Regions from separate parts of the Alteromonas gilva genome, predicted to be linked through region 2. Evidence: predicted binding sites of a transcription regulator. Region 2 holds the regulator's gene; each other region holds the start of a gene.
The links. The regulator LexA, encoded in region 2, represses DNA repair genes until DNA is damaged. The targets are predictions, from matches to a motif close to TACTGTATNNNNATACAGTA.

Region 1 (2,282 bases), 340 kb from region 2:
CCGAGAGCATCTTTAATTTCCTGGCGCTCGAAGAATCGTAAGCCACCATAAATGCGATACGCAATGCCCTGATGCAGCAGGGCCTCTTCGAGTACTCGTGACTGGGCATTATTACGGTACAAAATTGCAGACTCTCTGAGCTGATTGCCCTGATTTTGCCAACTGGAAATTTGCGCCACGATAAACCGCGCTTCATCGAGATCGTTAAACCCGGCGTAAATAGAAATAGGTTCACCGTCGTCACCGTCGGTCCAGAGCTCTTTACCCAAGCGGCCCTGGTTGTTGTCGATCACCGTATTCGCCGCTTTGAGTATAGTGGCCGTTGAGCGGTAGTTTTGCTCTAAGCGAATGGTCGACGCGTCGTTAAAGTCTTTGAGGAAGTGCTGGATATTATCGACGTTTGCACCACGCCAGCCGTAAATAGACTGGTCGTCGTCACCGACGATCATGATATTGCTGTTTTCATGACCGCAGAGTAAACGCAGCCACGCATACTGAATGTTGTTGGTGTCCTGAAACTCGTCTACCAGCACTGCTCTGAAGCGTCGTTGGTAGTGAGCCAGTACGTCGGGATTTTTCAACCAGAGTTCGTGGGCGCGCAGCAGCAACTCGGCAAAATCGACCAGCCCGGAGCGATCGCAAGCCTCTTGGTAGGCGGCGTAAATCTCGCGCATTTTTTGCTGAGTATGATCGCCATGAGTGTCGATATGCTCGGGGCGCAGGCCTTCGTCTTTATTGCCATTGATGTACCATTGAATTGGTCGCGGCGCCCAGTGCTTTTCGTCGAGATTCATGGCTTTGAGGATGCGCCTGATCAAACGGTACTGATCGTCTGAGTCGAGGATCTGAAAGTTTTCCGGCAAATTTGCCTCGGCATAGTGGGCCCGCAGTAAGCGATGCGCCAGGCCGTGGAAAGTGCCAATCCACATGGTATTGAGTGGCCGCTCCATGAGGCTTTCAATGCGTCCGCGCATTTCCCGCGCCGCTTTATTGGTAAAGGTTACTGCCAGAATGCTATAGGGTGCAATATTCTCTACCTGCATTAACCAGGCGATACGGTGCACGAGCACACGGGTTTTACCACTGCCGGCGCCAGCCAGAACAAGCATATTGGATAACGGCGCAGCGACGGCTTCGCGCTGCTTGTCATTTAATTCGTCGAGTAACTCAGAAACATCCATAATAATACAAAAACACCTGTATTTTTATTCAGGCTAACAAAAATCAAAGTATGCCATTAAAGCCATTTACGTTAAACCACGCTTGCACAATAAAGCTGGATTCTTGCCTGAAAGTGATCCGCTCTCACACTGGTCTGTTATTAATAGTATGATTAAGGCTGACGGGGTCGCTGCCTGAGCCGGGACAAAGACTCAGTGTGCACAACAGTGAATGGCGCTGCAGCCGACTGGCCGTTAATTATAGTTTTTATCGGTATTTTGGCCGATTCACCTTGAATTCACAGTTTAAATCATTACTTTATGCGCTACGAAGGTGGCCAGGTGGTTGTGGGGCGCTGGATCTGTATCGGCAAGTTAGTTCAGGCCTGTCTGTATCGGCCAGTCAGTTCAGGCCTGGCGGTTCAGGCCAGTGAGTATAAGTATAGCAGGTCGTCTTGCACCGGTGTCTGTCGATGTGGCAGCAAAATGAAATTTACAGTGGAGCCGGGTACAGGTAACTGCCCGTGGCTTTGGGTTATTAAGGAACATGGTATGCACGCAATTACTGATACTGCGGAGTTTTGGCTTCGGCTTAAACAAGAAGCGCAGCAAATCGCTGACGAAGAACCTCTTTTGGCAAGCTTCATTCATGCCTGCATACTTACCCATCATAACTTTGAGTCGTCACTGAGTTTTATTCTGTCTAACAAGATGGCCGATGATGTGATGCCGGCGCTGGCTATTCGTGAAGTACTCGATGAAGCTTACCTGCTTGAACCGGCAATTGTTGAAGCAGCCATCGAAGACATTCGGGCTATTTACAGCCGCGACCCCGCTGTAACCAAATACCTCACCGTACTTATCCATTTTAAAGGGTTTCAGTCTGTGCAGGTGCATCGGATGGCGCATTACCTGTGGCAACAGGGGCGTCATCAGCTAGCGCTGTTTTTACAAAGCCGCAACTCAGAAACTTTTGCTGTGGATATTCATCCTGCTGCGCAAATTGGTAAAGGGGTAATGTTTGATCACGCCACCGGCATTGTGGTGGGCGAAACCACGGTGATCGAAGACAACGTGTCTATTTTACAAAACGTTACCTTAGGCGGAACCGGCAGCGAAAGT
Region 2 (2,282 bases):
AGCTGTATTAATACTGATATCGTTGTATATCGTAATTATTAACTGTAGCCCGCCCCTTTATTTGACGTTTACCCAGCCTGCTGGCTCACCTGAATATGCAGATACTCTATACAAAGTCAGCGTTACTCGTGACGGCAAAGGTTATAGCCTCACGATGCTTGGATATGACGGTGCAAAACAAGTCTCTGAACGCCCAAACTGGAATAAATTACTGATTGTTAGCTTCAGGTCAGCTGACGGCTTTTTGAGCGTTAAAAAATACCCTTTACCACATATAAAACATAGCATTGAGCATGTTGACGGTAATGACTTAGTAAAAACGGATAAACGGCTTTCTACATTCGCTTTAAATACAGGGTTAGCACAGTTAACTTTAACACCACCTGGTTTCTACGGTTCCACAGGTCGCGAAGAAGTGACATTTACTCGTGATGGTATAAAAATTATGAGTAAGGCTGTTGAGAAGTTGGTTGATGACTTTGGAGCTGAGTCTGTAATCATTGTAGGAGGTTCACACCCTGGAAATATCGCTGCGGGAGTGATGTCTTTCTATTCAAAACCTATACACTGCGCAATTATTTCTTCGGCGCCATTGGATTTGAATTCCCCTTATCGAAACTTACCGTTTCAGGACTACAGCTTGCGCACACCAACCCCTTTTAACCCGATTGCGTGGGTAAGCAAAATACCTCATGACGACAATCGAACAATCTATATTGCATACAGTAAAAAGGACCTGGTGGTAGACTGGCGTATGACTTCGGTCTATGCAGATAAATTAACTGAAAAGGGCTATCGGGTAATCGTTGAGGAGTCTCCACCCAGCGAAAATCGATACTTTCACGACCAATCGTTGTGGCACTATTATAAAATAAAGGCGTGTGCTGAATCATGGCATAACAGAACCAACGGCGACTAAAGGACACACGCAGCTAACATAAAAAATGCTGAAGATCCGAACAATCAAACTATGCCGACACTAACGCTACCACAAATACCTTGTCATTTTAGTCGCGCGCGTTATACTGCTAACAACTGTATGGAATAACAGGCTGTTTATGCGTCCACTAACCCCCCGGCAACAAGAAGTACTTGAACTAATAAAATCTACCATGCTGGATACCGGCATGCCGCCCACCCGGGCCGAAATTGCCCGTGAGTTAGGCTTTCGCTCTGCGAATGCTGCGGAAGAACATTTAAAAGCGCTGGCGAAAAAAGGCGTGATTGAAATACTACCGGGGACATCACGGGGTATAAAACTCAATATTCCCCTTGACGAACAGATCGAAGAAGAAGGCCTGCCACTGATTGGCCGGGTTGCGGCGGGAGAGCCTATTCTGGCCCAGGAACATGTGGAAATGCATTATAAGGTTGATCCGGACCTGTTCCATCCTAAAGCCGATTTTCTGCTGCGCGTGAATGGTATGAGTATGAAAGACATTGGTATTCTCGACGGCGACCTGCTGGCGGTACATCGCACTGTTGATGTGCACAATGGCCAGGTGGTGGTTGCCCGGGTCGATGAAGATGTCACCGTAAAGCGCATCGAGAAGCGTGGTCGTGAGGTACTTCTGCATGCAGAAAATGACGAATTTGCGCCGATAAAAGTCGACCTCGCTAATCAGCCATTCAATATAGAGGGCATTGCGGTAGGCGTTATTCGTAATGGGGATTGGATGTAATCAGCCTGTCCCGATAAGCTCACTTTTCGTTTTATTTGAAACCGGCATTGGCCGGTTTTTTTGTCTTTGAGGGTGTTATCTGCACCAAACTCCCCTTTCCTGCGCAATACTCGACGCCTGCGCGGCAAATTTAAGTTAGTAAAAGCTTACTAACCTGACCTGCCGAAAAAGTCCTCCCTGAACAAAAAATAGCCAGTAATCTTAATTTTAGCGAAAAATAACTGGACGTTACGGCTACAATGAGTAATTCTTATACAGTGCTTAACAATAAAATAACAAAGTAAGCACAAAACATTAAAAAGGCAGTTCAAATAACAACCAATACAGACCAGTTTGGTTTTTACTCGCATTGTTGCAAGCTGTGGGTAAATTCAGGTCTAACGGAGGTGTCGAGTGAAACGACTCGAGATACGCATACTGAAAGCCTGGACAACACTGATCCTGCTTTTAACCGGCACGGCAGCGATGGCTGCCGCGAGCGGTGAGGTGTCATCACTAAACCTGCGCCGGGGTGCAACGGAAATAAGTGGGCAAGTTTATGATTTGCACATGCTGATGTTCTCCATTTGTGTGGGAATAGCAGTAATAGTGTTTGGCATC
Region 3 (2,282 bases), on a different contig from region 2:
ATAACCCGTTTATAGTATAACTTTTTACCTGCTCTACGCTTAGCATCGACACCGCGGCCACTGGCACTACCACGGCCACAACGAATGCCGGTACAAGAAGTCGCTTTATGTTTAACGCCATATTATTAAGCTAAGCTCCAATCGAATAACCTGGCACACTTTGTAAAAGTAAACCGAGCAGGTTGGGTACTTACTACTATAGCGTTAATCATCTATGGCCGCACGTTCACAGGAATATTCCCTGATATCTGCCGACATAAGTGGCCCCTGAACTGCGAAAAGTTTTCAGTGTTTAAAAAATGAGCTGAACATTTTACATGCTGTGCCTGCACATTAATGGTGTAAGTGCTTGTTTTCACGTTGTCAGAAATTGGTATGCCGTTTGTTTCAAACTTATTGAAGTGCAACGAAGGAGGATAATATGAATATTTTTAAATTATCACTAATTGCCGCGGCAACTTCAGTAGTGCTCGGAACGACCGCTATGGCGGACAACCATAAGCCCAGTGACATGAAAGATCGCGCATGGGCAACGTTCTCGGGCGAGGTAACTTCGGTTAATCCGGATTCATTTATGCTGGATTACGGCGAGGGTTCGCTGTTAGTAGAGGTAGATGATGGCGACTACGATAATGACGCCTATAAGCTGTTTAAGGGCGATGACGTGACTGTCACCGGTCGTATCGACAAAAACCTGTTCGCCGACACTACGCTGGAAGCGTCGGGTATCTATGTGAAAGGATTAAACACCACGTTTTTCTCAAGTGCCCTGGATGAAGAGGACTACCCGCTGGTCTATACCACCTCATATGTTCCCATGGAGCTTGATACCGTGACCCTTGTCGGTAATGTTATTTATACTAACGATCTCACCGACAACGTCACTATTATGATGGGCGGGGATGAACTGGAAGTGGATGTCTCCGATCTGGGCTATGACCCCCTCGATGACGAAGGCTGGTTAAAAATAGCTGCCGGTGACCGTATCCAGGTGAGCGGTACGCTGGACGAAGGTTTTCTGGACGACTACGAGCTAGTGGCTGATACCCTGACCAAGCTGGACGGATAATGTCCTTGCAGCAGGCTAAAACCAAAAAGACCTCAGTGTGAGGTCTTTTTTTTGAATAAGGAAATTTATGATTGAGCGGCGGCAACATGTGCTGAACGCAAGCATTCGCCGGCAGTTGTAAACTTGCCCTGGTATCAGGTGAATAGTGGATGACTGTTTTAATATACAGTATTATAGTGGGAGTCTTACATCCTGTTACACGCAGACGACCATGCTATGCGAAAAATAATTCACGTCGATATGGATTGCTTTTATGCCGCCGTTGAGATGCGTGATAATCCTGCCTGGCGAAATATTCCCCTTGCGGTGGGCGGAAGCTCTGACCGGCGCGGTGTTATTGCTACCTGCAATTATGCGGCGCGTCGGTTTGGTGTGCGCTCGGCGATGGCCACGGCTTATGCACTAAAACTCTGCCCGGATTTAAAATTAGTGAAGGGCCGCATGGCGTTGTATCAGCAAGAATCCGCTAAAATACGCGCTATCTTTGCTGATTACACCGATCTTATTGAACCGTTGTCGCTGGATGAAGCGTTTTTAGACGTTACCGAGTCGACCTTGTATCAGGGCAGCGCCACGCGAATAGCCGAGGAAATACGCTTTCGTATAGCCAATGAACTCAACCTGACGGCGTCGGCAGGTGTGGCGCCCTGTAAATTTGTTGCAAAAGTTGCCAGCGACGAAAATAAACCCAACGGTTTATGCGTTATCACCCCCGACAAACTGGACGCATTTGTGCGTCAACTGCCACTTAAAAAAATTCCCGGTGTCGGCGCGGTAACCGTACAAAAATTGCAGCAGCTTGGTTTGCAAACCTGTGATGATGTCAGGCGCTATCCACAAACCGAGCTGCAAAAGCGCTTTGGGAAATTTGGCCAGGTGCTCTGGGATCGGGCGCATGGTATTGATGATCGGCCGGTGCAAATCAACCGCATCAGAAAATCAGTTGGCGTAGAGCGTACCCTGAGTGCAGACATTTACAGTGTAGAAGACTGCGATGATGTCATCGAAATGCTCTACGTTAAGCTCAACGAACGTTTAATCGCGCATCAGCAAAAGCATAATGGCGGCCGACCACCGAATATTCGCACCTTAGGGGTTAAGCTTAAGTTCAGCGATTTTCAGCTGACTACCGTTGAGCATCGCTATCCCAGCGTTCACCGCAGTGCGTTTAAACCCTTGTTAGAGGAAGCCTATTTACGGGCAAACGGCCGTG

Region 1: the regulator LexA is predicted to act here: its motif matches at 1,196-1,215, upstream of uvrD (DNA helicase II).
Region 3: the regulator LexA is predicted to act here: its motif matches at 1,221-1,240, upstream of dinB (DNA polymerase IV).

The regions. Positions count from the first base shown of each region.
Region 1 is NZ_JAQQXP010000001.1:515,628-517,909, forward strand. It holds gene uvrD (DNA helicase II) at 1-1,181, opposite strand, end outside; gene cysE (serine O-acetyltransferase) at 1,713-2,282, shown strand, end outside.
Region 2 is NZ_JAQQXP010000001.1:180,528-182,809, forward strand. It holds gene OIK42_RS00835 (alpha/beta hydrolase family protein) at 1-919, shown strand, start outside; gene lexA (transcriptional repressor LexA) at 1,059-1,682, shown strand; gene coxB (cytochrome c oxidase subunit II) at 2,148-2,282, shown strand, end outside.
Region 3 is NZ_JAQQXP010000002.1:540,291-542,572, forward strand. It holds gene OIK42_RS16020 (hybrid sensor histidine kinase/response regulator) at 1-121, opposite strand, end outside; gene OIK42_RS16025 (hypothetical protein) at 422-1,069, shown strand; gene dinB (DNA polymerase IV) at 1,286-2,282, shown strand, end outside.